Regions from separate parts of the Caballeronia sp. INML1 genome, predicted to be linked through region 1. Evidence: predicted binding sites of a transcription regulator. Region 1 holds the regulator's gene; the other holds the start of a gene.

Region 1 (14,582 bases):
GAAGTAGGCAGGCGTGCCGCACACGACGCGCCGGTTGCTTGCGAGCTTGACGGCGACGAAATTCGGGTCGACCGCCCCGCCGATGCGAATCGACAGGTCATAGCCCTCGCGCACCAGATCGACGACGCGGTCGGTCAGATTGAACGACATCTGCAATTCGGGCTTGTCAGCGACGAACGCGGGCGCGTGCGGCGCGACGTGCATGCGCCCGAACGCCGCCGGCGCCGACACGATCAGATGTCCGCCCACCGCGCGCCGTCCCGCCGCGAGTTCGTTCTCTGCCTGATCCCATTCCGACAGCAGATTTTTGCAGCGGTCCAGAAACGCCGCGCCCTCTTCGCTCACGACGAGCCGCCTCGTCGAGCGATACATCAGCTTCACGCCGAGGCGCTTTTCGAGCGCGTCGATGCGCCTTCCGAGAATCACCGGCGACACGCCCTCCTCCAGCGCCGCCGCGGCCAGGCTGCCGGCTTCGGCCACGCGCACGAAGGTTTCTATCTGCTTGAAGCGGTCCATCTCTCGTCTCCAGCCGCCATATCGAGCGGAACGGACATTCGATACTTTTTGTTTGGGAAAAAGCGACTCCGGCTGATCTTATCAAACCTTTTTCACAGACTTAAAGTGCAACGGAACCCTGCTTGAATGCAGACAGCCATTTCGGATAGAGACCCCAGGAAGGAGACAACCATGCCCAAGATGAGAGCCGTCGACGCAGCCGTCCTCGTGCTGGAAAAAGAAGGAATCGACACCGCGTTCGGCGTGCCGGGCGCCGCCATCAACCCCTTCTACTCGGCGATGAAGAAGTCGGGCAGCATCAGCCACGTGCTCGCGCGCCACGTCGAGGGCGCCTCGCACATGGCCGAAGGTTATACCCGGGCCGCGCCCGGCAACATCGGCGTTTGCATCGGCACGTCGGGTCCGGCGGGCACGGACATGATCACGGGCCTCTACTCGGCCCAGGCGGATTCGATCCCCATTCTCGCCATCACCGGCCAGGCGCCGCGTGCGCGTCTGTACAAGGAAGACTTCCAGGCCGTCGACATCGAATCGATCGCCAAGCCGGTCACGAAGTGGGCCGTCACCGTGCGCGAGCCGGCGCTCGTGCCGCGCGTGTTCCAGCAGGCCTTCCATCTGATGCGCTCGGGCCGTCCGGGTCCGGTGCTGGTCGACCTGCCGATCGACGTGCAGCTCGCCGAGATCGAATTCGACATCGACACGTATGAGCCGCTGCCGGTCTACAAGCCGAAGGCAACGCGCGCGCAGATCGAAAAAGCGCTGACGATGCTCAACGACGCCGAAAAGCCGTTGATCGTCTCCGGCGGCGGCGTGCTGAATGCAGCGGCCGAAGATCTGCTCGTGCAGTTCGCCGAAACGCTCGGCGTGCCCGTCATTCCGACGCTCATGTCCTGGGGCGCGATTCCGGACGATCACCCGCTGATGGCCGGCATGGTCGGCCTGCAGACGTCGCACCGCTACGGTAACGCGACGATGCTCGCCTCCGACTTCGTGCTCGGCATCGGCAACCGCTGGGCGAACCGCCATACCGGCAGCGTCGAGGTTTACACCAAGGGCCGTAAGTTCGTGCACGTGGATATCGAGCCGACGCAGATCGGCCGCGTGTTCGGACCGGACCTCGGCATCGTGTCGGATGCGAAGGCCGCGCTCGAACTGTTCGTCGAAGTGGCGAAGGAATGGAAGGCCGCCGGCAAGCTGAAGGACCGCCGCGCGTGGGTCGCCGACTGCCAGCAGCGCAAGCGCACGATGCTGCGCAAGACGCACTTCGACAACGTCCCGATGAAGCCGCAGCGCGTCTACGAAGAGATGAATCTCGCGTTCGACCGCGACACCTGCTTCGTCACGACGATCGGTCTGTCGCAGATCGCGGGCGCGCAGTTCCTGCACGTCTTCAAGGCGCGTAACTGGATCAACTGCGGCCAGGCCGGCCCGCTCGGCTGGACGATTCCCGCTGCGCTCGGCGTGCGTGCCGCGGACCCGCAACGCAAGATCGTCGCGCTCTCGGGCGACTACGACTTCCAGTTCATGATCGAAGAGCTCGCGGTCGGCGCGCAATTCAAGCTGCCGTACGTGCACGTGGTCGTGAACAACTCGTACCTCGGCCTGATCCGTCAGGCGCAGCGCGGCTTCGACATGGACTATTGCGTGCAGCTCGCGTTCGACAATATCAATGCGCCTGAGCTCGAAGGCTATGGCGTGGATCACGTCGCGGTCGCCGAAGGTCTCGGCTGCAAGGCGCTGCGCGTGCACAAGCCGGAAGACATCGCACCGGCGCTCAAGCAGGCGCAGGCGCTGGCTGCCGAACATCAGGTGCCGGTCGTCGTCGAGATGATTCTCGAGCGCGTGACGAACATCGCGATGGGCACCGAGATCGACGCGATCAACGAATTCGAGGAGCTCGCCGCGAGCAAGGTCGATGCACCGACCGCAATCACGCCGCTCGACTGAGTATCGCCGCCGCGTGTCGAACGACCGGACCGCGCGGCGCACATCCACTGACCGACCATCAGGACAAAATAATGCCGAAATTTGCTGCGAACCTGACCATGCTGTTCAACGAAGTCCCGTTCCTCGACCGCTTTGCCGCGGCGGCGAACGCGGGCTTCAAGGCGGTCGAGTTCCTGTTCCCTTACGCGTTCTCGATCAGCGACATCCAGAGGCGCCTGAAGGACAACGACCTGCAGATCGTGCTGCATAACCTGCCCGCGGGCAACTGGGAAGCGGGCGAGCGCGGTATCGCCTGCCTGCCGGATCGCGTCGCGGAGTTCCGCGAAGGCGTGCCGCGCGCGATCGAATATGCCAAGGCGCTGAACGTGCCGCAACTGAATTGCCTCGTCGGCATTCCGACGGCGGGCGTCTCGGCGGAACAGGCGCGCACGACGATCATCGAGAATCTGCGTTTTGCGGCAGACGCCCTGAAGAAGGAAGGCATCAGGCTGCTAGTCGAGCCGTGCAACGCGTACGACATTCCGGGCTTCGCGCTCAACCGTTCGAAAGAAGGACTGGATGTGATCCGCGCGGTCGGCTCGGACAATCTGTTCCTGCAGTACGACATCTATCACATGCAGCGCATGGAAGGCGAACTCGCGGCGACGATCAGGAAGAACCTGCCGCAGATCGCGCATATCCAGCTCGCCGACAACCCCGGCCGCAACGAGCCGGGCACGGGCGAAATCAACTACGCGTATCTGTTCGGCCTGCTCGACGAGATTGGTTATCAAGGCTGGATCGGCTGCGAGTACAAGCCGCTCAATGGCACCGAAGCGGGCCTCGGCTGGCTGCAAAGCATCGGCGGCGTGAAAGCCACCGCTGCCGCTTAAATCTGACACACAGGAGGAGCTGGAAGCATGGCAACCATCGGTTTCATCGGTCTCGGCATCATGGGCGCGCACATGGCGCGCAATCTCATCAAGGGCGGTCACAAGCTCGTCGTGAACGGCAAGTATCCGGTGCCGGACGATATCCGCGCGCAGACGCAGGTCGTCGCGGATTCCACCGCGGTCGCGCAGGAAAGCGAGATCGTCATCACGATGGTGCCCGACACGCCCGATGTCGCCAATGTGCTGTTCGCCGATGACGGCGTCGCGAAGGGTCTCACGAAGGGCAAGCTCGTGATCGACATGAGCTCGATCGCCCCGCTCGACACGCAGGAGTTCGCGAAGAAGATCAACGCGCTCGGCTGCGACTATCTCGACGCGCCGGTGTCCGGCGGCGAAGTCGGCGCGCGTGAAGCGACGCTCACGATCATGGTCGGCGGTCCCGAGAAGTCGTTCGAGATCGCAAAGCCTTTGTTCGAACTGATGGGCAAGAACATCTCGCTCATCGGCGACAACGGTGCGGGTCAGACGTGCAAGGTCGCGAACCAGATCATCGTCGCGCTGAACATCGAGGCGGTCGCGGAAGCGCTGCTGTTCGCGGCACGTTCGGGCGCCGATCCGGAGCGCGTGCGTAAAGCACTGATGGGCGGTTTCGCATCGTCGCGCATCCTCGAAGTGCATGGCGAGCGCATGACGAAACGCACGTTCAATCCGGGCTTTCGTATCGAGCTGCATCAAAAGGATTTGAACCTCGCGCTCGACGGCGCGCGCAAGATGGGCCTCGCCCTGCCCCACACGGCGAGCGCGCAGCAATTGTTCAGCGTATGCGCCGCGAACGGCGGAAAGGCGTGGGATCACTCGGCGCTCGTGCGTGCGCTCGAAATCATGTCGAACTTCCAGGTGGCCGAAGAGCCGCAGCAGGCCAAGGCTGCTGCGTGATTCGTATCGCCTGAACCGTGGGGCGTCCCGCGTATGGGCACGCGGGACAAATGTCGCTCTGGGCTGAGGGCGGCAAAGTGGGGTCCGAGAGCGGCACCCGGCGGTGCGCCGGGTAAGCCTTGGTCGGTCAGACGGTTTGTCGTCGGGTGTCCGCGTCGGATTGTTGCAGTTTGTGTCTTACTGCTGAAGCATGAGCGGTGTACAAATCCTTTTGTGAAAACTCAGAACTATCTGGTGGTCATCGCGACTAATCTGCCTAGACTTCGCGAGCCGTAACACCACTGCTAATCAAGGAGTTGAACAATGGGAATCCTCAGCTTTATCAAGGAAGCAGGTGAGAAACTCTTCGGCGCAGTCTCGTCGAAGGCTGAAGCGGCGCCGGCCGCGGCGCCTGTCGATGTCGCGGCGCTGAATCAGAAAGCGGGCGAAGCCATCGCGACGTACATCCGTTCGCAGGGTCTCAATGCGGACAATCTGGATGTGAAGTATGACGGCGCGTCGCATACCGTGACCGTGTCGGGCCAGGCGCCGGATCAGGCGACGAAGGAAAAGATTCTCGTCGCGGCGGGCAATGTGCAGCACGTCGACAAGGTCGATGACCAGTTGACCGTGCCCAGTAGCGAGCCCGAGTCGCAGTATTACACCGTCGTGTCGGGCGACAATCTTTGGAAGATCGCCGAGAAATACTATGGCAACGGCTCGAAGAACGATGTGATCTTCGAAGCGAATAAGCCGATGTTGAAGAGTCCGGACAAGATTTATCCAGGGCAGGTGCTGCGTATTCCGGCGGCGAACTGATTTTTCTTGGTTTCGACGATTCGAACGCGGACTTCGGTTCGCGTTTTTTTGTCTTGCAATCAATCAAACAAAACAAAAACTAGTAAGCATCGAAAACGCGCTGCAGGTCTCCGACCCCCGAAGCCAGAGCAAGCATCAACAACACCCGCGCCTTATAGGCATTAAGCGTCCCCGCACTGACGCTCCCGAGCGCGTCATCATTCGCGGCGCCGTTGCGCATCACATGCCCCGACCCCACGCGCGACGCGCGCACCACCGCGACGCCCTGCCTTACCGCATCGGCGAGCGCCTGCGTGAGCGTCGCATGCATCGAGCCGTTGCCCGTGCCCGCGACGACGATCCCGCGCACACCCGCCGCCACGAGGGCATCGACCATCACGCGCGATGCATCCGCGTAACTCGCGACGATCTCGACCATCGGCCATTCATCGGTCACGGAAAACTCGCTGGCAGTGGTATGCGGCCGCACGACCGTACGCTGAAACTCGACGCGCCCGTCCTGCACGAAGCCGAGCACGCCGGTCTCGGGCGAACGGAACGCATCGACCGCGTAGGTGCTCGTCTTGGTGACATCGCGTGCGCAGTGGATCTGATTATTGAATGCGACGAGCACGCCCTTGCCCGCCGCGTCCTTCGAGGCCGCGACCGTCACCGCGTTCAGCAGATTGAGCGGGCCATCGGCGGACAGCGCGGTCGATGGACGCATCGCCGCCGTCAGCACGACAGGCTTCGCGTGCTTCACGGTGAGATGCAGCAGATACGCGGTTTCTTCGAGCGTATCGGTGCCATGCGTGACGACGACGCCATCGATATCGTCCTGCGCGAGCAGTTCATTGACGCGCGAGGCGAGCGCGGTCCACAGCGCAACGCTCATGTCCTTGCTGTCGATGCTCGCGATCTGCTCGGCGTGAATGCGCGCGACTGTACCTAGCGCGGGCACGGCATCGAGCAATTTGTCGACGCCGACGACGCCCGCCTTGTAGCCCGCCGTCTTCGATGCATCACCGGCGGACCCGGCGATGGTGCCGCCCGTTGCCAGCACGGCAATGCGAGGGAGAGAGGAAGTATTCATGCCGGCGATTGTAAATCAGCCGGCATGTGAATCACGCCGTTTCGCGAAGCTGGGCCGCGATCTGCGCTTCTTCGAGTTGCGGCGCGAACATCTCGATCAATCGATACGCGTACGCCCGCAGGAACGCGCCCTTTCTCAGCCCGACGCGCGTCGTGCTGGCCTCGAAAAGATGCTGCGTGTCGAGCGCGACAAGCTCGGTGTCCCGCTTCGCGTCGTAGGCCATCGCCGCGACAATGCCGATGCCCATGCCCAGCTCGACATACGTCTTGATGACGTCGGCATCGATCGCGGTCAGCACGATATCGGGAATCGCGCCCGCGCTCGCGAACGCCTGATCGACGTGCGAGCGGCCGGTGAAGTCCTGGTCGTAGGTGACGATCGGATATTCGGCGATCTGCTCGAGCGTGATGTTCTCGCGGCCGACGAGCGGATGATCCTTCGGCACGACGACCGTGTGATGCCACGAATAGCACGGAAACGTGACGATGTCCGGGTAACGGTCGAGCGCTTCGGTCGAGATGCCGATATCCGCCTCGCCATTGATGATCATCTGCGCGATCTGCTGCGGGCTGCCCTGGCGCAACGCGAGATGCACCTTGGGGAACACTTCCGTGAACTGGCGGATGACCTTCGGCAGCGCGTAACGCGCCTGCGTGTGGGTCGTCGCGACGACCAGGTGGCCGTTGTCCTGATCCGCGAACTGGCGCGCGACGCGCCGCAGGTTCTCGGCGTCGAGCAGCATGCGCTCGATCAGCTGATGCACCTCCTTGCCCGGCTCGGTGAGTCCCGTGAGACGTTTGCCGCGTCGAATGAAGATATCGACGCCGAGCTCGTCCTCGAGATCCTTGATCTGTTTCGACACGCCGGATTGCGACGTGTAGAGCACGTTGGCGACCTCCGTCAGATTCATGTTCTGACGCACGGCCTCGCGCACGAAGCGCAGTTGCTGAAAATTCATGTGAACCTCTCCGCGATCCTTTTATGTCGTTATGTCATTGCGCCGGCGATGGCGCCGGAAAGACCCGCAGCGCGCGTGGCACGGCCGTCACGCCATCGCCGATATCGAGCTTGAGCGCGCGCCATGCCTCCCGATCCAGCTCCGCCTCGATCACGCTGCCCGCGCTGCCTTCGAGCTCGACGCGCACCGAGCCGCCCAGCGTCACGACGCGCCGCACGCCGACCACGATGCCATCGCGATGCGCGCCGTCGGCGGGATACAGTGCGAGATCATGCGGGCGCACATACGCAAGCGCCCGGCCGCTGAAATGCGCCTGTGTGGCGATCGGGCTCGCGGCGCCATCGGCGACGAAGCCGTTCGCATCGACATTGCCCTGCAGCCGGTTCGCCGCGCCGAGAAACTCGTACACGAACGACGTCTGCGGATGATCGTACACGTCCTGCGGGCTACCTACCTGCTCCACCCGCCCATGATTCATCACGACGATGCGGTCCGCCACTTCGAGCGCCTCTTCCTGGTCATGCGTGACGAAGAGTGTCGAGATATGCAGATCGTCGTGCAGGCGGCGCAACCAGCTGCGCAGTTCCTTGCGCACTTTCGCGTCGAGCGCCCCGAACGGCTCGTCGAGCAGGAGCACTTTCGGCTCGACGGCGAGCGCGCGTGCGAGCGCGATGCGCTGCCGCTGTCCGCCCGACAGCTCGGACGGAAAACGTTCGGCGAGCCAGTCGAGCTGCACGAGCTTCAGCAGTTCATGCACTTTCTCGCGGATCGCGGCTTCGCTCGGACGCTCGCGGCGCGGCTTCACACGCAGGCCGAACGCGACGTTCTCGAACACCGTCATGTGCCTGAAGAGCGCGTAATGCTGGAACACGAAGCCGACTTGCCGCTCGCGCGCGCCGACTGCCGCGACGTCCTCTCCATGCAGCACGACTTGTCCCGCATCGGCGAACTCGAGGCCTGCGATGACCCGCAGCAGCGTGGTCTTGCCGCAGCCGGAAGGCCCGAGCAGCGCGACCAGTTCGCCTGCAGGAAAATCCAGCGTGACGTTGTCGAGCGCGGTGAAATCGCCGAAGCGTTTTTGCAGATTGCGAACGATGATGCTCATGATGTTGTCGGCCTCTTCAATGCTGTGCGGGTTTCCGGGCTTCGCTGACGGCTTGCGACATGCGCCGCTCCGCGAGGAGCTTGAGCGCGAGCGTGACGAGCGCGAGCAGCGCGAGCAGCGACGCCACCGCGAACGCGGCCGAGAAGTTGTATTCGTTATAGAGAATTTCGACGTGCAGCGGCATCGTGTCGGTCTGGCCGCGGATGTGGCCCGACACGACCGATACCGCGCCGAACTCGCCCATCGCGCGGGCGTTGCAGAGGATCACGCCGTAGAGCAGGCCCCACTTCACGTTGGGCAGCGTCACGCGCCTGAAGATCTGCCAGCCCGATGCACCGAGCACGTGCGCCGCTTCCTCTTCGTCGTTGCCCTGCGCCTGCATCAGCGGAATCAGCTCGCGGGCGACGAACGGGAACGTCACGAAGATGGTCGCGAGCACGATGCCCGGCACCGCGAAGATGATCTGCACGTCATGCGCGGCGAGCCACGGGCCGAACCAGCCCTGCGCGCCGAAGATCAGTACGTAAATGAGACCCGAGATCACCGGCGAGACCGAGAACGGCAAATCGATGAGCGTGGTCAAGAGCGCCTTGCCGCGGAAGTCGAACTTCGCGATCGCCCACGACGCCGCCAGTCCGAACACGACATTCAGCGGCACGGCGATCGCGGCGGTGACCAGCGTGAGCTTGATCGCGGACCACGCATCCGGATCCTTCAGCGACTCGAAGTAATAGTCGATGCCTTTCGCGAATGCCTGCACGAACACCGCGACGAGCGGGACCACGAGAAAGAGCGCAAGAAACACGAGCGCGATGCCCGTGAGCAGCCAGCGCACGGCACGCGGCTCGGTGACGGGGTTGAGGCTGTGCTTGCGCACGCGCACGGGTGCGTGCACCGGAAGCGCCTTGCTATCGGGCGTGCTCATGCGTGACCTCCGCCCGGATGTCCGACGTGCAGCGAAGGGCCGGCCGCGACGGCAGGCGCCGCGCCCGTCCTGCTCGTGCGCCGCTGCAGGAACCACTGCAGCGTATTGATGAAGAGCAGCATCAGGAACGACACGCACAGCATCACGACGGCGAGCGCGGTCGCGCCGGCATAGTCGTACTGTTCGAGCTTCGTGATGATGAGCAGCGACGTGATCTCGGATTTCATCGGCACATTGCCCGCGATGAAGATCACCGAGCCGTACTCGCCGAGTGCGCGCGCGAACGCGAGCGCGAAACCCGTCAGTAGCGCGGGAAAGACCGAAGGCAGCACGACGCGGCGAAACGTCAGCCAGCGCGTCGCGCCAAGGCACGCGGCGGCCTCTTCCTGCTCCCGTTCGAATTCTTCCAGCACGGGCTGAACCGTGCGCACGACGAAAGGCAAGCCGATGAACGTCAGCGCGACGAGCACGCCCAGCGGCGTGAAGGCGACCTTGATGCCGAGCGGCGCGAGATATTGCCCGATCCAGCCGTTGCCCGCATAGACCGCGGCGAGCGAGATGCCCGCGACGGAAGTCGGCAGCGCAAACGGCAGATCGACGATCGCATCGACGATGCGCTTGAACGGAAACGTGTAGCGCACAAGCACCCACGCGACGAGAAAGCCGAACACCGCGTTGATGAGTGCGCCGCCGAGCGCCGCGCTGAACGTGAGCCGATACGACGCGAGCACGCGCGGCGAGGTCACTGCGCGTACGAACTGCGCCCAGTCGAGCGTCGCCGTCTTCGCGAAGGTGGCGGCGAGCGGAATCAGCACCACGAGGCTCAAGTACGCCACCGTGATGCCGAGCGTCAGGCCGAACCCGGGAAGCGCGCTCGGCTTCTTGAATGTGAGGGTCGTCATCCTTGATTGATCCTTTTTTGCGCCGGGGTGAGGCGCGTTGCTGCTTCGGGCGCGCGGCGTCATGGATGCGCCGCGTCGCCCGCTTCTTCTGTTACTGCGGTTGATAGATCGAATCGAACACGCCGCCGTCCGCGAAATGCGTCTTCTGCGCCTTGGTCCAGCCGCCGAACGTGTCGTCGATGGTGTAGAGCTTCAGCTTCGGAAACTGCTTGGTGAGTTCGGCGGGCACCTTGTCCGAGCGCGGCCGATAAAAGTTGCGTGCGGCGATCTGCTGTCCTTCGTCGCTATACAGGTACTTGAGATAGGCATCGGCGAGCTTGCGCGTGCCGTGCTTGTCGACGACCTTGTCGACCACCGCGACCGGCGGTTCCGCGAGGATGCTCACCGTCGGCACGACGATCTCGAACTTGTCGGTGCCGAACTCTTTCACCGAAAGGAACGCTTCGTTTTCCCACGCGATCAGCACGTCGCCCTGGCCGCGCTGCACGAAGCTCGTCGTGGCGCCGCGCGCGCCGGAATCGAGCACGCCGGCATTCTTATAGAGCTTCGTCACGAAATCTTTCGCGGTCTGCTCGTTGCCGCCCGGCTTGTGCTGCGCATACGCCCACGCCGCGAGGTAATTCCAGCGCGCGCCGCCCGAGGTCTTGGGGTTCGGCGTGACGATCGACACGCCGGGCTTCGTCAGATCGTCCCAGTCCTTGATGTGCTTCGGATTGCCTTTGCGCACGAGGAACACGATCGTCGACGTGTACGGCGACGCGTTGTCCGGCAGGCGCTTTTGCCAATCCGCGCCGACGAGTCCCTTGGAGGCGAGCGCATCGATGTCGTAAGCGAGCGCGAGCGTGACGACGTCGGCCTGCAGACCGTCGAGCACCGCGCGAGCCTGTCCGCCCGAGCCGCCGTGCGATTGCTTGAAGGTCACCGTCTCGCCGGTATCGGCCTTCCACTTTTTCGCGAACGCCTGATTGAAGTCCTGATACAGCTCGCGGGTCGGGTCGTATGAGACGTTCAGAAACGACGTCTGCGCGAAGGCCGACGCGGCCATCCCAACGCCCGCCGCCGTCAGCGCCGCCGCCGCGACCAGGCGCCGCGCGCCTTTGCCCAATCCCAGTCTGATGCTTTGCATTCCCCGTTCTCCGTCTTATCGAATTGACGGAATCAGTCTATCGAGGCGTCTATATGATTAGAAATAATCGTTATTCACTTTTTTATACGTAAAACTGCTAAGAACGATATTCCTGGATGGAAAAAGCGATCGCGGCCGCTAAGCGTGCGCGCGGCAGCCGCAGACGGGCGAACTTAAAGTAAAGCTTGAAAAGCGCGAAATACTGTATAAAAATACAGTCATCTGTCCATCCATACAGTGCACCAAGGGCCCGAGCCAGTGACCAAGACATCAAAACTTACCGCGCGGCAGCAGCAGGTGTTCGAACTGATCCAGCGCGCGATCGACCGCACGGGCTTTCCGCCGACGCGCGCCGAGATTGCGGCGGAACTCGGCTTCAGCTCGGCGAATTCCGCGGAGGAGCACTTGCGGGCGCTGGCGCGCAAGGGCGTGATCGAACTCGCGGCGGGCTCGTCGCGCGGCATCAGGCTGCTCGGCGATGCCTCGCGCTCCGATCGTTCGGAGGACATGCCCCATCAATTCACGCTGCCGCATCAGAGCATCATGCAGCTGTCGCTGCCGCTCGTCGGGCGTGTCGCGGCCGGGAGTCCGATCCTCGCGCAGGAACACATCTCGCAGCATTACGCCTGCGACCCCGCGCTCTTTTCCAGCCGGCCGGACTATCTGCTGAAAGTGCGCGGCCTCTCGATGCGCGACGCCGGCATCCTCGACGGCGACTTGCTGGCCGTGCAGAAGCGCACCGAAGCGAAAGACGGACAGATCGTGGTCGCGCGTCTCGGCGACGACGTGACGGTCAAACGCTGGAAACGCCGTCCGGACGGCGTCGAGCTCATCGCCGAAAACCCGGACTACGAGAATATTTTCGTGCGCTCCGGCAGCAGCGATTTCGCGCTGGAAGGCATCGCGGTCGGGCTGATTCGTTCAGGCGAGTTCTGAGGTCTCCGCGCGACATGGGCGGGAAGCGAAAGTCGGAGGCAAATCATTCGCTCACTTTCGCAACGGGACAAGAAATGTCTCATTGACATCGCAAGATAGCCTCACCAACCGCTTTCGACGTTCAGTCGAGCCGGTTCAAACATAACAAGCATGACGGCCGCCGTGCGCGGTGCGCCGCGGTGCGTCCTATCGTCTGGAGAGTCATCATGGAACGTTTTGCCCGGCTGCTGCCCTTCCGTCAATTCGGCCGCCTGCGCCATCTGCGCGCGCTGATCGCCTGCGGCATGCCGCGCGCCGAAACTACGTCGGATCTCTTCGACGAAATGCCCGCGCTGCCGTCCCAGCAGCCGGCTTTCGCGCGCGTGTCGTTGAACAGCACAGTGCATGCGGAGCCGGAACAGCGCGCGCCGGTGCGTGTCTATCGCGGCCAGTCACGCGTGATTCTGGTAGGCAAGATCGACGAAGTGTCGCGCATGATCGACCGTTGCATCGCGGAGGAAAACGCGGGGCTCACCGGCGGCATCCTCGCCTGAAACGAGGCGCACCGCCCGCAGAATGTGAATTAACGGGATTTATCACGCGCCTGCGAGGTCAATTTCAGATTCACGTTTTGCAGAGAGGCTTCGCCGTCGCATGTCCCGCACTAGCCGCTCCGTCGCCGCCGCAGTCGTCGTCCTGATTCTCGCCGCGGCGCTCGCTTTTATCTATGCGTCGCCTTACATCGCGCTGAACCGCGTAAAACGCGCAGCCGATGCGCGCGATGCGCAGACCGTCAACGAGTACGTCGATTTTCCCGCGCTGCGCGCGAGCCTCAAGGAGCAGGTCGGCGCGCTGCTCACGCGCCGCGTCGATATACAAAAGAGCGGCAATCCGCTCGCGATCATCGGGGCGATGATCGGCGCAGCGCTCGTCGGTCCTCTGGTGGACTCCTATGCGACACCGGACGGCGTCGCGGCGATTCTGAACGGCATTCCGCCGCGCGGCGATCCGGGCGAGCAGCCGCCGCCGGCCGGGAGCGGCTCATCGGCGGCGCACCCGGACGCGCCGGCCCCCGGCGTCACGACCGCGCAGCAGACACCGAAGGTGCCGCCCCAGACCACGGCCGGTTATCGAAGCCTGAACACGTTCGTCGTCACGTATCAGCACGGCGCCGGAGATGCGCGTTACTCGGCGATCTTCCATCGCTACGGCCTCATGACATGGAAGCTCGTCGCGGTCGATCTCAACGGGTGACGCGTCGAACGTCCTCTTCAGGCGCCGGCTTCGGCCTTGACCGGTTTCGCGGCGTAGGCCGCTTCATCTTCGGCCTCCGCCGATTCACCGGCCTGACAGACGGCTACAAGAATGCTGCACTTCACGCGGTCGAGCAACGGAGTGTTGCCCGCGCCCATCCACCAGCGCGCGAGACCGTTGCGGCAGCGATGCCCCACCACGACGAGATCGACCTGAAGGCTTTCCGCAAGCGCCGCGATTTCGTCGATCGGGTGCCCGAACGCGAAGTGTCCCTGCGCCTGAAGACCCCGCTCGCGCAGCCAGTCGACGCCTTCCTGCAAAATATCGCGCGCGGCCTCCTCGAAGCGTCCGCAGGCCATATCGGTTAGCAGTCCGGCGCTCTGCGCAATGCTCGATCGCATGTCCACCACCGCGAGGACGTGCGTCTCGGCATTCAGGTCCAGCGCGAGATTCGCGCCTTGCCGCAATGCCTTGCGACCCTCTCTGGAACCGTCATAGCAGAGCAGGATTTTTCGGTAGCTTTCCATCATGACCTCCCTGGCCAACTTGCCCTTCGCGCCCGCTCGATGCGACCACAGCGCGATTTACCCGCGGCGTTGCTTCATCATCGTGTGTCGCCACATGCGTGGCAACGCTGGAAAACGCTTACCGGCGCGAACATGCTAGCTCGCACCGTGCCAGAACTCTGAACACGCCAACGGACAAGCCTCTGGCACTTTCGGCCGGAACCGGTTCAACGCTCGCCGCACAGGTTTGAAACGCGCCCGCCGCACGCGGTTGCACGCCAGGCATCGCCTTGGTGCAATGGATTACACTAGCCCGCTGGATTTCCCCACGCGGTTTTCCCGGCACGAATGCATGACTGATCAAACATTGCAACAGCGCACTGCACGCGGGTCCGATGAAAGCGGCGCGCCCGCCATCGAGTTCAGCGAAGTAAGGAAGCACTACGGTGAACGCACCGTCGTCGATGGTCTCTCGTTCGATGTGCGGCCCGGCGAATGTTTCGGACTGCTCGGCCCGAACGGCGCGGGCAAGACGACGACGCTCAAGATGCTGCTCGGCATCACCTCGCCCGATAGCGGCGCGATTCGTCTCGTCGGCGAGCCGGTCCCCGCGCGCGCCCGGTTCGCGAGAGAACGCGTGGGCGTCGTGCCGCAGTTCGACAACCTCGATCCCGATTTCACGGTGCGCGAAAACCTGACTGTCTTCGGCCGCTACTTTGGTCTGACCGGCGCGCGCATGGATGCGCTCGT
Region 2 (14,582 bases), on a different contig from region 1:
CTCTTGATGGCATCGCGGTTGCCCGTTCGGCTCAACTCGTCGCGTGCCCAGTCAGCACGATGCATCATGGCGCGGCAGACGCGGGCGTAACCCTCGAGCGAGATCGCCACTTCGAGGGCCGCATCGCGCCGCTCACGTCGATGAGTGACCCGGTCTTTCAACCCTTGCACCAACAGTACCACGATGGAACTGATGGCACTCGACATGCCGACAATGGCCAGCCACTGCGGCCAGTTGATCTGAGTCAGAAAAGCTGGAATCTGCTGCCATTGCTGCAATTGGGCCTGCCACATCGCGCATCATCCTCGTGAGCTTCGGAGCAGGAATTATAAGGAGTTCTGCGCGCGCTCCCGAGAACCAGCAAGGCGTTCCCGCCCGTCGTGTGTGCTTTATGCGACGCGATCGCTAATTGACGGTCAGTCCGTATTGCGATTTGCCTGTACGCGTGCTCCCGCGCATGGCGGATTTAAGCGGCTAATCAAGAAAGGTAAATCCCTTTGTGGCCAACTTTCTTTCCGCGCTATGCTGGGTTCTCGCGCACGAGATAATGGAGACACACAAAAATGATCTTCTATCACCACGGTGCAGCGATTCAACCGTCGGTCACACGCGTCGGACGAACCTATGTCGCCCGCGCCTCTATCCTGGAACGCGATGGCCACGCCACCTCGTTGGGCGATCTCGGTGCATTCGCAAGCAGGGATGGTGCATACCGATTCGCCATCCGATGCGCATTCGCGTTTGTCGACGGGCAGACGCCGCCGCTTCCGCCATTCGAAATGGATGCGCGCTATTCGCGCGGGCTAAGCACGAACCCTTCGGCATGAATCAGCCGGCCACCGAGCTACGCCGCGAGTCGGTGCTCATAGTAGAAGCGGTCGCGGTCGTCCAAAATGGCGTAGAGCGCGTCAAGATTTGACGGGTTCGGATTCAGCCACGCCTGAACATTCTCCGGTTTGACCGGCACGATACAACGGTCGTGGCCGGCAGCAGCGACTTCCACCGGCGGTTCGTCGGTGATGGCCGCGAACGAAAGCAAGTCCGGCTGATCCTTCGCCGTCCAGCGCGACCACAAACAGGCGACCAGCATGTCACCGCCCGAGTCAGGCTTGAATTCGAGGGCGACATTTTCGTCTTTCTCGCCGGGAGCAAGCGCTCGCCCTTCCATACGTGCGCGGCTCACATTCTCGTAAAAGCGGTTCACGATCATGATGCCGTGGGAATAGCCGAACAGCGGTCGCCAGAAGCCCGAAAGACTGTCGACACGGCAGTTGTACGTCCCGGGGAAACGCGTATCGTAAATGGCCGGCTTCCCGGCAATGCGGCACTGATACCGCATCGGCTTCACGACGTACTTTCCGTTTTCAACGACGAGCACGGGCGCGTAGTGACCCGGGAAGATGCGCGAATCCCGCGGCTGTCCTTCGGTTCGCTTGAGATCTTCGAGGCGGCGCAGCGCTGCGTCGATCTTGTCGGTCGCAATGCGCTTGCTCCCGGCGGCCGCCTTTGTGGTCTTGCCCTGCAGGGAACGCTGCGCATCGGCGAGGCGAGTTCGCTGCCTGAAGAGCTCCTGCTCCAGACTGGTCGCCTGCTCCGCATTGTAACGATCGATGAATGCCTTGATCTGCCGTTCATCGTCATTCTGCGGATTGAGAAACGCGTCTTCCATCGCCTTCGGGATCTTCGCCTTGCTGCCCTCGGCACGCTCCCAGAAGAGGCGCGCAAACTCCCGGATGTCCATCTGCGCGCCGAACATCTTCACGTAGCGTCGATAGTCCGCCTGAATCTGCGCCGAATAACACATCTGTCATCGTCTCCTGTTTCGTTGCCTGGCCGTGTCACAGCGATTCGCGGCAGAGCCGCATCATCTTCTGGACGACCGTGCTCGCATGATTCAGCCCCATGTCGCCGGTGAAGAGCGCCTGCACATCCGATTGGCGAACCGCAATGCCTGCTTTCTTCAGATCGTGGCGAGCGATCTTGAACGCCAGTTGGCCGATCCGAATGCGCTCAAGCCAATGCATCATGACGAGGTTGCGCTTAAGCCAGATGCGGCAGCTCTCCACGACGTGATCCACTCGCCATTCCTGCGTCAGCGCGTACGAAGCGGCCACGGTTGCCACCAGAAAGCACAGCAGATCCGATCGCGCGCCTGTTAGTTCGTCAATATCGGGCTTGCTCATTTCGCTCCTACTTGGTCCCAACCTGCCAGCCGTCAAGATGCACGTGCGGACGAACGCGGGACTTTTCAACAACGTGGACTTAACGTCGCTCGCCGCAGCGCATTCCTGTGCCCACGCACGAACCGTCGCACCGGGCACAGAATCGGCAACCCCGCACGCTATCTTCGACCTTCCAGCCATTGAATTCTTCAACGTCATGACCGTCCGGAGGAAGCGGCTCGCTCGCATTGCCGCGTCAATCGTTGCGCGCCGGACGCCCCGGGTACCTTGGCGACAAAGGTCGCGGCCTCGGCCACGGGTGTTTCCGAAGCATATCCATCGGTCGGCCTGCACGGGAGTATGTAAGACGAAATTCACTGCTTCAACTTTTGCGCTACACTACTGTATAAATATACAGTGATTGATCAACCCCTTCCACCATGGCCGCCCTGCCGCAACACATCGAGACAATCCATGCGAGCCTCTGGCGCGGCTCGGAACTCGCGCGCGCCTACGGCAAAACCGTCGACACCGGCTACGCAGCCCTGTCGGCGGAGCTGCCGGGCGGTGGCTGGCCCATCGGCGCCTTGGTAGAGCTGCTGGTCCAGCAGCCTGGCATTGGTGAGATGCGGCTGCTAAAGCCTGCGCTCGTGGCCGCGAGCAAACGGCCGGTCGCGCTACTCCAGGCGCCGCACGTGCCGAACAGCCTGGCGTTTTCGTATCTGGGCCTGCCGCTGGACAAGCTGATGATGCTGCGCGCGCCCAAGACGGCCGACGCACTGTGGTGCGCCGAGCGCGTGCTGAACGCCCGAAGTTGCGGCGCGCTGCTCTTCTGGCAACAGCACATCCGATCTGAGGCCTTACGGCGATTGCATCTCGCGGCACAAGCGACGGAAACCTTACTGATTCTGGTTCGACCGCTTGCCGCCGCCCAAGATTCTTCGCCCGCCGCATTACGGCTGGCGGTGCGGCCCGCCGACAGCGGCATCGTCGTCGATGTCGTTAAGCGACGAGGGCCCATCCGAACCGACCAACTGTCCATCCATCTTCAACCGTCTCCGATTCTGCTCAGCCCTCATGGCCGTGTTCGTCGCAATCTTCCTGCCCCGGCTTTCGCTGGAGGTGTTCCGTCCGAGATGGTCGTCTCCGACTGAACACGGCTGTGTGGTGCTCGAGCGTGACAAGGTCATCGTCCTCGACCAGGCAGCCAGAGACGCAGGGGTGATGGTGGGCATGAAGCGCGGCGGCGTCGCGACGCTCATGGCCAACGCGTTGATGTACGACCGCTGCCCAACCCGTGAGCTCGACGTGCAGCGCGAGGTCGCCTTCGCTCTACTGCGCTTCTCTCCTCAAGTGGCCGTGCGAGAAGAGGAAACCATCGTCGTCGACGTGACAGCGAGCCTTCGGCTTTTTGGCGGCATCGCGCAGGTTTGCCGGCAGATCCGAGAGGTGGTCAATGCGATTGGCGTAACCGCTCGCATGAGCGTCGCGCCAACGGGTCAAGGTGCGTGGCTTCTTGCCAAACGAGGTCGCCGGCGCGTGCTCAAGATGAGTTCGCTGGAACGCACGCTCGGCGAGTTGCCCTTCATGGTGAGTCCCGAAGTGCGGCCCTTCGCCGAGTGGTTCAACGGCCTCGGTTGCCGAGTGCTCAACGATATTCGACGCCTGCCGCGTGCAGGTCTCAAAAAGAGGTGTGGCGTGGACTTACTGGACTCTCTTGACCGCGCCTACGGCCTGTCGCCCGAACTTTATGAATGGCTCGAGTTGCCACCCTCCTTCAGCGCGCGCTCCGAACTGCCCGATCGCGTTGAACATGCTGAAGCGGTCTTGTTTTGCGCGCGACGACTGATCGTGCAGCTGTGCGGATGGCTGAGCGCGCAGCAGCTCGCGCTCACGCAGGCGACGATCACGCTCGAACATGAACGGGGCCGCCAGGCGATCGAGCCGACGACGATCGACATCGCGCTCGCGGAACCAACCTGGCATGAGGAGCACCTCGTGCGACTGCTCAAGGAGCGGCTCGGACGCATCGAGCTCGAAGCGGCCGTCATCGCGGTACGCTTGGCTGCTTCGAAAGTGCAGCCAGCCGAGCCGCCGAGCGACTCGCTTTTCCCCGATCCCGGCGGATCCACGCAGGATCACAATCGCCTGCTCGAACTGTTGGTGGCTCGTTTAGGTGCAGAGAATGTGTTGCGTCCCGCGCCGACGTCGGATCATCGCCCCGAACAGGCGAATCTTTGGGTCCCGGTCCAGGACACCGTCAAAGCCTGCCCGCCTCCTGCTGAACTGCCGCGGCCAACGTGGTTACTCGATACGCCTGTGCGGCTGATGATCAACAATCACCGGCCGTTTTATGGTTCACCGCTCAAGCTCGTCTCGACCGGCGAGCGTATCGAAGCCGGCTGGCATGACGGCGAACTGGTAACGCGCGACTACTACGTCGCGGAAGCTGCCGATAAGAGCTGCTACTGGATCTACCGTGAACGACCGAGCGTGAAGACCGAAGAAGTCCGCTGGTTTCTTCATGGACTCTTCGGATAATCGGTGGCGTCGCCGTGGATCTTTTCTCGTCGGCCCTACCCGACTACGCGGAGCTGTTCGCGTTCACAAACTTCTCGTTTCTGCATGGCGCCTCACACGGCGAAGAACTGGTGCTGCGGGCGTCGCAACTCGGCTACTCAGGCCTCGCCATTACCGACGAATGCTCGCTGGCAGGTGTCGTGCGCGCGCACGTCCAGGCGAAGGAAGAAAATCTCCCGCTGATCATCGGCTCCTACTTCCGGCTTGTTCATGCGGACAAGAGCCCGGCGTTCGGTCTCATCCTGCTCGCACAAAATCGCAACGGCTACGGCAACCTATCCGAGTTGATCACGCTCGGTCGCATGCGCGCAGCGAAAGGAGAGTACCTGCTCACGCCGCACGATCTTTCGAAGCCCGAGAAAGAGTTCGCGCATCTGCGCGGCATGCCCGACTGCCTGGCGATTCTTGTGCCGGAGTTCCCCGCGAAAGAAGATGCGCTCTCCGCGCAGGTGGAATGGCTCAACGAGACGTTTCCTGCTCGCGCATGGGTGGGCTTGATCCTGCATCAACGCGCGATGGATGACATTCATCGAGGTAGCGTCGAATACATCGCCGAGCAGCATCGCGTACCGGTCGTCGCGCTCGGCAACGTCGTAATGCACGTCCGCTCAAGAAAGCCACTGCAGGACACCATGACAGCGATCCGCATCGGAAAGCCCGTGGCCGAGTGCGGATACGATCTTGCGCCCAACGCTGAGCAACACCTTCGCTCGCGTCTGCGGCTCGCCAATCTGTATCCTGCGCACGCGCTGTCACAGACCCTCAACATCCTGGAGCGTTGCACCTTCTCGCTGGATGAGTTGCGTTACGAGTATCCCGATGAACTCGTGCCGGACGGCTTCACGCACGAGGCGTATCTGCGGCAGGAGACGTACATCGGCGCGCATAAACGCTTTCCAGCCGGCATCCCGCTTGAGGTTCAGCAGCAGATCGAGCATGAATTGCAGCTGATTCGCGAGATGCGCTACGAAGCGTACTTTCTGACGGTCTACGACATCGTGCGCTTCGCGCGCAGCCAGCACATCCTGTGTCAGGGTCGTGGATCAGCCGCGAACTCGGCCGTTTGCTACTGCCTCGGTGTGACGGAAGTCGACCCGTCGCGCGGCAATATGCTGTTTGAGCGCTTCATCTCCAAGGAACGCGGTGAGCCGCCCGATATCGATGTGGATTTCGAGCATCAGCGTCGTGAAGAGGTCATCCAGTACATCTATCGCAAGTACGGACGGGATCGCGCCGCCATCGCAGCGGCCGTCTCGACCTATCGGCCGCGCGGTGCGCTGCGCGAAACCGGCAAGGCGCTTGGCATCGATCCGCAGATCGTCGACAAGGTCGCGAAGAGTCACCAGTGGTTTGATCACTCGCAGGATCTATTGCGTCGCTTCGAGGAGTCTGGGCTTGACCCCGCCAACCCGCTCATCACGATGTGGGCGAAGCTTGCTGCCGAGATACTCAACTTCCCACGGCACCTATCGCAGCACTCCGGAGGCTTCGTCATCAGTCGAGGCAAGCTCACGCGGCTCGTGCCCGTCGAGAACGCCGCGATGGCCGACCGCAGTGCGATCCAGTGGGACAAGGATGATCTCGAGGCGCTGGGGCTACTGAAAATCGATGTGCTCGCGCTGGGCATGCTGTCCGCCATTCGCCGTACGCTCGATATCGTCTCCGAGCAGCGCGGCGAACGCTTCGAGATGCAGGACATCCCGTCAGAAGATCCTGCGACATACGAGATGATCTCGCAGGCCGACACGGTCGGGGTTTTTCAGATCGAGTCGCGCGCGCAGATGAGCATGTTGCCACGCATGCAGCCGCGGACGTTCTACGACTTAGTCATTGAAGTTGCGATCGTGCGCCCCGGTCCAATTCAGGGCGGCGCTGTGCATCCTTATCTTCGGCGGCGTCAGAAGATTGAGCCTGTCACCTACCCGAGCGCTGCGCTGGAGACGGCGCTTGGCCGCACGCTCGGCGTGCCGATCTTCCAGGAGCAGGTGATGCAGGTCGCGATCCTTGCGGCAGGCTTCACACCGGGCGAGGCGGATCAGCTGCGGCGCGCGATGGCTGCGTGGAAACGCAAAGGCGGATTGCAGCAATACTACGACCGCATCGTCAACGGCATGCAGGAGCGTGGCTACGACAAGGCGTTCGCCGAGGCCATCTTTGAACAGATCAAAGGCTTCGGCGAATATGGTTTCCCCGAAAGTCACGCAGCGAGCTTCGCCCTACTCGTCTATGCCAGCAGCTGGCTCAAATGCCACGAACCCGCTGCTTTCCTCGCCGCGATGCTCAACTCGCAGCCGATGGGCTTCTACTCGCCCTCACAACTCGTGCAGGATGCGAAGCGCCACGGAGTCGAGGTGCTGCCGATCGACGTCACGATCAGCGGCTGGGACTCGGTGCTTGAGCGTCATGTCGATCGTGCGAAGCCAGTCGTCCGCCTCGGCCTGTCGTTACTCAAAGGGATGCGCGATGGAGTAGCGGAGCGCATTGAGAATGCGCGAGCCGTGAAGCCTTTCGCGAGCGTGAGTGACCTGGCGCGCCGCGCGCAACTCGATCGGCACGATCTCCAAGTGTTGGCGGGCGCGAACGCGCTGCAGTCGCTCGCTGGCAATCGCCGTGAAGCGCTTTGGCAATCGGTCGCAGCAGTGCCCGACCGGGACATCCTGGCCGACAGCCGGATCGATGACGAGACGCCAGAGCTTGGCGCGCCGTCTGAGGCAGAAGACATCGTCAGCGACTACAACGCAGCAGGCCTGACCTTGGGCCGGCATCCGCTTTCGATTCTGCGCCCTGTTCTGCTGGAACACCGGCTTATGCCAGCCTCAACGTTGCGCGGGTTGCCCAACGGAAGATTGGCGCGTGGCTGCGGACTTGTCACGGTAAGGCAGCGACCCGGCACTGCGAAGGGCGTCATGTTTGTCACCCTGGAAGACGAGACCGGCAATGTCAATGTGATTGTCTGGCCCTCGCTACTCGAGAAGCAACGAAAGGAGGCATTGGGCGCAGCGCTCCTCGCCGTGTATGGCACATGGCAGTGCGAAGGCGAGGTCCGACATCTCGTTGCGCAGCGGCTGGTGGACATGTCGCACCTGCTCGGCGGGCTCACGACCGTGAGTCGCAACTTCTGCTGAGGGCCGCCCGTCCGAGCCGAGTCGATGAAGCTGGTTGGGCCGGTCCCGCCGCTGTTCGAGTCGTGTCGCTTCGTGCAGCGCTCCGTCTGGCCGCGATTCTTTACGGCGCCTTGTTCGGCTGCGCCTGTCCGGTATCTTCTTTGATACGCCGCGACTTCTTCGGCTGTTTCGAAGCGGCTGTGGGCGCATCCGCCTTCTTCTTGACCTTCACTTTTGCTTCGGTTTTCGCATTCGCCTTGTCATCGGCCTTCGTGTCGGACTTGGTACCGGCGTTCATATCACGCTCCCCCGTCACCTTGCGAATTTTCTTACCGGTCTTATCGCTATTGGTTCCTTGGCCAACGTTGGCAGGCAACGCTCTGCCGACCTTTGTGCTTGCGCTTCGCTTCGCTGGCTTTGAAGTGGAAGCGTCCGACGAAGCGGCGACGCCGATGCTTGCGCTCTCAGACTCGGAGACACGCTCACGCTCAAGTTGAAGAATCGCCTCGTGCCAATAATGGTCATCACGTCCGGATTGGCGACCGTCACTCTCCCACAGCAGATAGGCACGGACGCGGATTTCGTCTGTAGTTAGCGCAGTAGGCATTGGAGTCGTATCAAAGTTGAAGTGCAGACAACATAGCAGGTCGTCTTCTGTTGCTCAACGCCGGGCTGCCTCTGCAAACCGACGCCTTATGGCTCCCGTCCCCAGCTGCTAAACCGCCGAGTCCTGATGGAATGCGCTTTGCTCCTTCCGTCAATCTCGCCTGGAGCGCACCGTGGCTAAGACTGCTAAGAGCCTCAACACCGAAAAGTCGGAGGGCCTCATTGGTAAATCGGTCAAGGACCGCTCCTCGCGAACGACCCTCTCGCGACGCCAGGCACGACGCGCATCAAGACGGGAGACGGCGACAGGGCGGACCCGGACCCATGCCAAACATCGACCTGATCGAGCTGAAAGGCGCGAAACTTGCCGTGCCCGCGGGCGCTGCTGTTCTTCAATCCGCGCGTCGCTGCGGGCAGTGACCATCGGCCGCAGCCGCACTTACTGATTGCGTCATGGCCTCGCCCCGCGACATTACTGCGCCTCCCCTCGCCCGCTATCGAAAGAAGCGGGACTTCAGTGTCACGCCCGAGCCGCGTGCGTCTACCACCGAGACTCCCCTCCGCGCACGCAAACTCAGCTTCGTCGTCCAAAAACACTGGGCGAGCCGTCTGCACTATGACTTTCGCCTCGAACTTAACGGCGTACTGCTCTCTTGGGCCGTGCCTAAAGGTCCCTGCTACGACCCCAGCAAAAAGCAGATGGCGGTGCGAGTCGAGGATCACCCAGTCTCCTATGCGGGCTTCGAAGGCACGATCCCGCCTAAGCAATATGGCGCCGGCAAGGTCATTGTGTGGGACCACGGAACGTGGGAGCCGGTAGGCGACGCCGCCAAAGGCATGGAGGTAGGCAAGCTCGTTTTTCGCCTGCACGGTGAGAAGCTTGCCGGCTTATGGGAGCTGGTGCGCATTTCCAAGCCGGGCGACAAGCAGGACCAATGGATGTTGTTCAAGAAGCGAGACGAGTGGGCTCGCCCGCTTGAAGAATACGACGTTATCAAGGCGCTGCCCGACAGCATCGTCGCCAATCCGCTGGGGCTTCTTGAAGAACGCGAGCCGAAGACAACCGCACGCCCGCGCGCCAAGGAGTCGAAGATCGACCTATCCGCCGCAGTGCCGGCCCCGCTACCGGCAAAACTCGAACCGCAGCTTGCCACACTGGCAAGTGCGCTTCCCAAAAGCGGCGACTGGATCACCGAGACGAAGTTGGACGGTTACCGCCTGCTGGCTCGAATCAACAAGGGTCGAGTGAAGCTCTTCACGCGGAACGGACACGACTGGACCGTGAAGTTTCCGGCCCTGACCGCCGCGATCAAAGAACTCCCGGTCGTGAGCGCGTGGCTCGACGGCGAAATTGTCGTACTCGAAGACGGCATCCCGAGCTTCTCGGCACTTCAGAATGCAATTGACGGGCGAAACAACCAAGCCATCGTGTTCTTCCTGTTCGATCTGATGTACCTGGACGGCGAAGATTTCAGGAGAGTGCCGGTTTGGGCACGGCGAGCGCGACTGGCTACGGTTCTCGAAAACGCAGGAGAGCAGCTTCTGTTCAGTCAGGACTTTAACGCACCTCCCGCACAGGTCTTCGCGGCTGCCGCCGGGCTAGGGCTGGAAGGTCTTGTGCTCAAACGGCGCGATGCGCCGTATGAGTCGGGACGCACGGAATCGTGGTTGAAGGCAAAGGCCCGACTCCGGCAGGAACTGGTCATCTGCGGCATGACCGGCCGCGGCGGTAAATCCGGCGAGGTCGGCAGCCTGTTGCTTGGATATTACGTGGGCGACAAGTTTCATGACGCGGGAAGCGTCGGCACCGGCTGGGACTCGAAGACCGCTCGAGATCTCTGGAATCGCCTGATTGGGCTGGAGATCGACGCGGCGCCCTTCGACGTGCAGGTTGCCAAGGCACGACGATGGTCCAGACGTGCTGCAGGCAGCGAACGGTGGCTCAAGCCGACCATGGTCGCCGAAGTGGAGTTCGCCGAATGGACAGGTGACGGTGTCATACGACAATCATCGTTTAAAGGTCTGCGCCTTGATAAGCCCGCACGCAGCGTCGTCCGAGAGGGAGGCAAGACGCAGCTGGCAGAGCCTTCGCCGCAGCTTAAGATCACTCACCCGGAAAGAGTCATCGATGCGTCGGCGGCGATTACGAAGGCCGACCTGGTTCGCTACTACGCAAGCGTAGCCGAGTGGATGTTGCCGCACCTAAAGGACCGGCCCGTAGCCCTGGTTCGCGCGCCCGAAGGTGTGGCGGGCAACCTGTTTTTCCAAAAGCATGTCGAGCGCACGGCTATGCCCGGCCTGACTGCGCACAATCGCGAACTTTGGCCCAATCATCCGCCGCTGTTGACAGTCGATACGGCAGACGCCTTGCTGTCCGCCGCGCAAATGAACACGATCGAATTTCATACGTGGAATTCAATCGTCCGCCAGCTCGACAAACCCGACCGGGTTGTGTTCGATCTCGATCCCGGCGAGGGCGTGAAATGGAACCACGTCCAGGAGGCGGCACTGCTCGTTCGCACGCTGCTGTCAGAACTGGACCTTGAGGCGTGGCTCAAGACGAGCGGCGGGAAGGGCCTGCATGTGGTCGTACCGCTCACTCCAGAGTTGGATTATCTGACGGTGAAGTCGTTCTCGCAGGCGTTCGTCCGACACCTTGCCAAGACGATTCCCGAGCGCTTCTCCGCGGTATCCGGGCCTGCGAATCGTTTGGGCAAGGTCTACGTCGACTATCTGCGCAACGGGAAAGGACAGACGACTGCAGCGGCATTCTCGGCGCGCGCCCGGCCGGGCATGGGCGTTTCCATGCCGCTCGCGTGGGAGCAGCTCACCGAGCTGAAGAGCGGCGCCCAATGGAATGTCCAGACGGCGCGCGAATACCTCAGTTTTCAGTCGCGGGACCCCTGGACGGATTTCTGGTCGACCGGACAATCTTTGTCGTCGGCGATCGAGCGTCTCGCTTGAGAACCGTAGGCTCGGCAAGTCAACTTACGCCATCGGCCCCTGCAGTGGATTTTCGCCGCCCCGCTTTGATCCGACGCCCGCACACATTCCTGCCCCGTTGAAAAGATGGCATAGGCAGAGCTCGCTCCACAACAACCGACGGCTTTCGCGACGCGACCTGGCTGCAGTGTTCATTGGTTGGCATCCTCTATGCGTGAGCCCGTGCTCGCAACGGATCAAAAATCGCAGCGTTGCTGGGAAACACCATGAGAATTCTCGTTCTGGACGACGATTGTGACTTTGCAAAGGGACTGGCCGCGCTCATCGAGCAGATGGTCACGAACCTTTCGTCGCATACGACTGTAAGACCGCACGCGCATTGGCGGGCAGCCTCCTCTTCGATGTGATCCGAGCCGACGTTGAACTGCCCGATGGCGACGGCCGCCACACCTGCGACGGGCTGAGAATGAAAGGGCATCGCGGTGTATCAAGAGGCGCTGCGATACCGCGCGAACGACCCGGTGCTTCTGTTCAACATCGGCGTGGCGCTTGAAGATTCCGGCCGCTTCCGCGAAGCATTGCAGTCATATGAGCGTTGCATCGAACACGACCCCGACTTCGCAGATGCCCACTTCAACGCCGCGCGCATCTATGAAGAACTGGGCGAGGCGACCCTGGCGATTCGCCACTTCAATCAGTTCCCCAGACTGGAGAAGCTCTAATAGGAGACGCTGATGACGATCGAAGCCGTTTGGTTCCTGATCGTCGGGGCATTGATGGTGCTAATGGCGCTAGGCCGCAAACTGGTCGAGCGGCTGCCGATGACCGGCGCAATGGTGTACCTCGTCGTCGGCTTCCTGCTTGGTCCGGCGTGCGCTGGGCTGTTGACGATCGACATCGAGCGCGACGTGCGCCTACTTCGCACGCTCACCGAAGCGGGACTTGTCGTGTCCCTTTTCGCCATCGGAATGTATCTGCGCGTGGAGCTCTCCGACCCGCTTTGGCGACTGACGTTACGCCTCGCCGGCCCCGCGATGCTGATCACCATCGCAATCATGTTCGCCGGCGCACGATGGGGTCTCGGGCTTGCCGCAGGCCCGGCGTTGCTGCTGGCGTCTGCGCTTGCACCAACCGACCCGGTTCTGGCCAACGAACTGCGCGTCGAGGAAGCCGGCGACGATGAGCCACTGCGCTTCGCCCTGTCATCGGAGGGCGGACTCAACGACGGCGCGGCTTCTCCGATGGTCTACATTGCGCTGGCGCTTTGCGGAGTCAGCAGTCTGGGCAGCGGAAACCCCTGGACGTTCGCCCTTGCGATCGCGTGGGGGCTGGCGAGCGCGCTCTTCTTCGGCTGGGCCTTGGGCACCGGGGTGGTCGTGCTAGTGACGAAACTGCGCACGAAGTACGATCATGCGCTGGGGCTGGAAGGCTTTCTGGCGCTCGGGCTCGTTGCCTTGGCCTACGGTGCGACGCTGATCGTCGATGGCTACGCCTTCATCGCAGTCTTCGCCGCCGGCGTCGCGCTACGGCGGCAGGAAATGAAGGCAACCGGTGACAAGCCGCCAAGCGAGGTCTCGACCGAGAAGCCCATCATGTTTTCCGCGATATACGCATGAGCCAGTTCCGGATCTTTGGCGGCTTCCTCCTGCTCGCCCCGCTCGACTGATTCCAACACCTTGTCTGGCCGGTGCTTTTCCTGTTTATTGTGGCCCGGCCACTCGGCAGCACGCTCTCTCTCGTTGGCTCGTCGATGGACCGCCATCAGCGGTTTCTGTCGGGATGGTTGGGCCTGCGCGGCGTCGGCGCGTTCTACTTCGGAAGCATTGGGCCAACGCGGTCGTGCCCCGCCTCTTCGTTTGTGCATGGCGCCAGCGCCACCCCCCTCCTCGATCGCTACCTCAGCCGCAAGTGATCGTGCCGGAACAGTCTTTGCTCTCTATAGGAAACTATGGCAGAGCAGCACAAACCCGGCGAGAAGGTGCAAACCTCGGGCATCTACAGGGTAGTGGAGGAAGGCGACGGCGGATCCGGCTTCGAGGTGACGTGCGTCGAGGGTGAGCATTTCCCGCCGACCCGGAGCGGCAAAGGCGCTCACTATGAGCTCGTTCACGCGGCCACGCACTCGCACAAGCACAGCGAACTCGGCAGCGGCGACTAAACGCGGATGGCCATCGTGGGCGCGACCTGCAAACACTGTCTGATCGCCTTTGCGTCGGCGTCCTTGCTCGCCGGTTGCACCGTCGGCGAGATGCCGCCGCCCGGCAGGTACCTGACCGACCGCGAGTGCCATGACCTGACTGCACTGAGGACGAACCCGAGCCCCACGATGGCTGAGCACCAGTCAGAGTTAGCCGCGTTGCGCAAGGCGGGATATGACCCTTCACCGTTTTGGGACGACCCCCACTATCCCGAAGACCTGCAGTACGCGCAGCGCCTCGTCGACTACTGGTATCAGCATGAATGCATGCCAACAAGAACTCAGTGAACCGGTGACCGACTACGAGTCGACCCAAACGACGCACGCGCGGGAACTGTCAATTGCGATCAGCAAGGCTCGCATCATCCCAGGCTCCCCAGGGAAGGTGACGTTCGCCGTGGAGAATCGATGCGACTGGGACTTCGAGGTCGTCAGCAGCGCGTTTGAAATTAAGTGTACGAAGATCGGCGCACGGCACGCGCTGCCGAAAGCGGGCTGGGGATACGCCGTAACGGACGCGGTGAGGCCCGCGACGCTGCTGCCGGCGCGCAGCGAACTATGGACGACGTTTGAAGCAGACACGCGCACGACTTTCCGCGGAGCCGTTCCCTCAACAGCGCCTTCTTCGTTTGAGCCGCAGTACTACTTCTCTGGGCACCTTCTATACCGCCGGTTTCGCGGCGAGTTGCTGGAAACCAGCGTGTATCGTCGGCTTGCTTACCCCGAACTCGAATGTTGGATCATCGAGCCGAATGATGCCGGCCTGAAAAAGGAAGGGCGCGTCGTCTTTGCCTCAGTTTGATTTACCCCGTACGCTTGGATTCCCCCACGCACTATGTTCCGCTGCAGCGCCGCGCCAAAAAGGACGAAGCCCCGACCGATGACCGGCCGGGGCTTCGATGACTACTACTGCGTCAACTTCCTACACCGTCTCTGTATCGCTGGACAGCAACAACTTCCCCGTAACGACTAATCTGTCGAAGCGCAGCG

Evidence for each region. Region 1 encodes LexA, which represses DNA repair genes until DNA is damaged. Its sites were predicted from a motif close to ACTGTATNNNNATACAGT; they were not measured.
Region 2: a site for LexA is predicted at 2,564-2,581, ahead of imuA (translesion DNA synthesis-associated protein ImuA). Genes of this name have one in related genera too.

Annotation. Positions count from the first base shown of each region.
Region 1 is NZ_JALQDT010000015.1:4,802-19,383, reverse strand. It holds gene NCR38_RS06185 (LysR family transcriptional regulator) at 1-516, opposite strand, end outside; gene gcl (glyoxylate carboligase) at 688-2,463, shown strand; gene hyi (hydroxypyruvate isomerase) at 2,535-3,335, shown strand; gene NCR38_RS06170 (2-hydroxy-3-oxopropionate reductase) at 3,363-4,271, shown strand; gene lysM (peptidoglycan-binding protein LysM) at 4,575-5,069, shown strand; gene NCR38_RS06160 (asparaginase) at 5,149-6,141, opposite strand; gene NCR38_RS06155 (CysB family HTH-type transcriptional regulator) at 6,173-7,099, opposite strand; gene NCR38_RS06150 (sulfate/molybdate ABC transporter ATP-binding protein) at 7,134-8,204, opposite strand; gene cysW (sulfate ABC transporter permease subunit CysW) at 8,221-9,129, opposite strand; gene cysT (sulfate ABC transporter permease subunit CysT) at 9,126-10,031, opposite strand; gene NCR38_RS06135 (sulfate ABC transporter substrate-binding protein) at 10,123-11,157, opposite strand; gene lexA (transcriptional repressor LexA) at 11,416-12,093, shown strand; gene NCR38_RS06125 (hypothetical protein) at 12,300-12,626, shown strand; gene NCR38_RS06120 (DUF2939 domain-containing protein) at 12,727-13,326, shown strand; gene NCR38_RS06115 (universal stress protein) at 13,344-13,853, opposite strand; gene nodI (nodulation factor ABC transporter ATP-binding protein NodI) at 14,185-14,582, shown strand, end outside.
Region 2 is NZ_JALQDT010000078.1:5,068-19,649, forward strand. It holds gene NCR38_RS31305 (hypothetical protein) at 1-293, opposite strand, end outside; gene NCR38_RS31310 (hypothetical protein) at 564-827, shown strand; gene NCR38_RS31315 (SOS response-associated peptidase family protein) at 845-1,804, opposite strand; gene NCR38_RS31320 (hypothetical protein) at 1,839-2,183, opposite strand; gene imuA (translesion DNA synthesis-associated protein ImuA) at 2,603-3,316, shown strand; gene NCR38_RS31330 (DNA polymerase Y family protein) at 3,240-4,703, shown strand; gene NCR38_RS31335 (error-prone DNA polymerase) at 4,718-7,867, shown strand; gene NCR38_RS31340 (DUF2934 domain-containing protein) at 7,968-8,453, opposite strand; gene ligD (DNA ligase D) at 8,906-11,416, shown strand; gene NCR38_RS31350 (tetratricopeptide repeat protein) at 11,917-12,117, shown strand; gene NCR38_RS31355 (cation:proton antiporter) at 12,130-13,011, shown strand; gene NCR38_RS31360 (YjzC family protein) at 13,344-13,553, shown strand; gene NCR38_RS31365 (DUF4148 domain-containing protein) at 13,560-13,880, shown strand; gene NCR38_RS31370 (hypothetical protein) at 13,852-14,394, shown strand.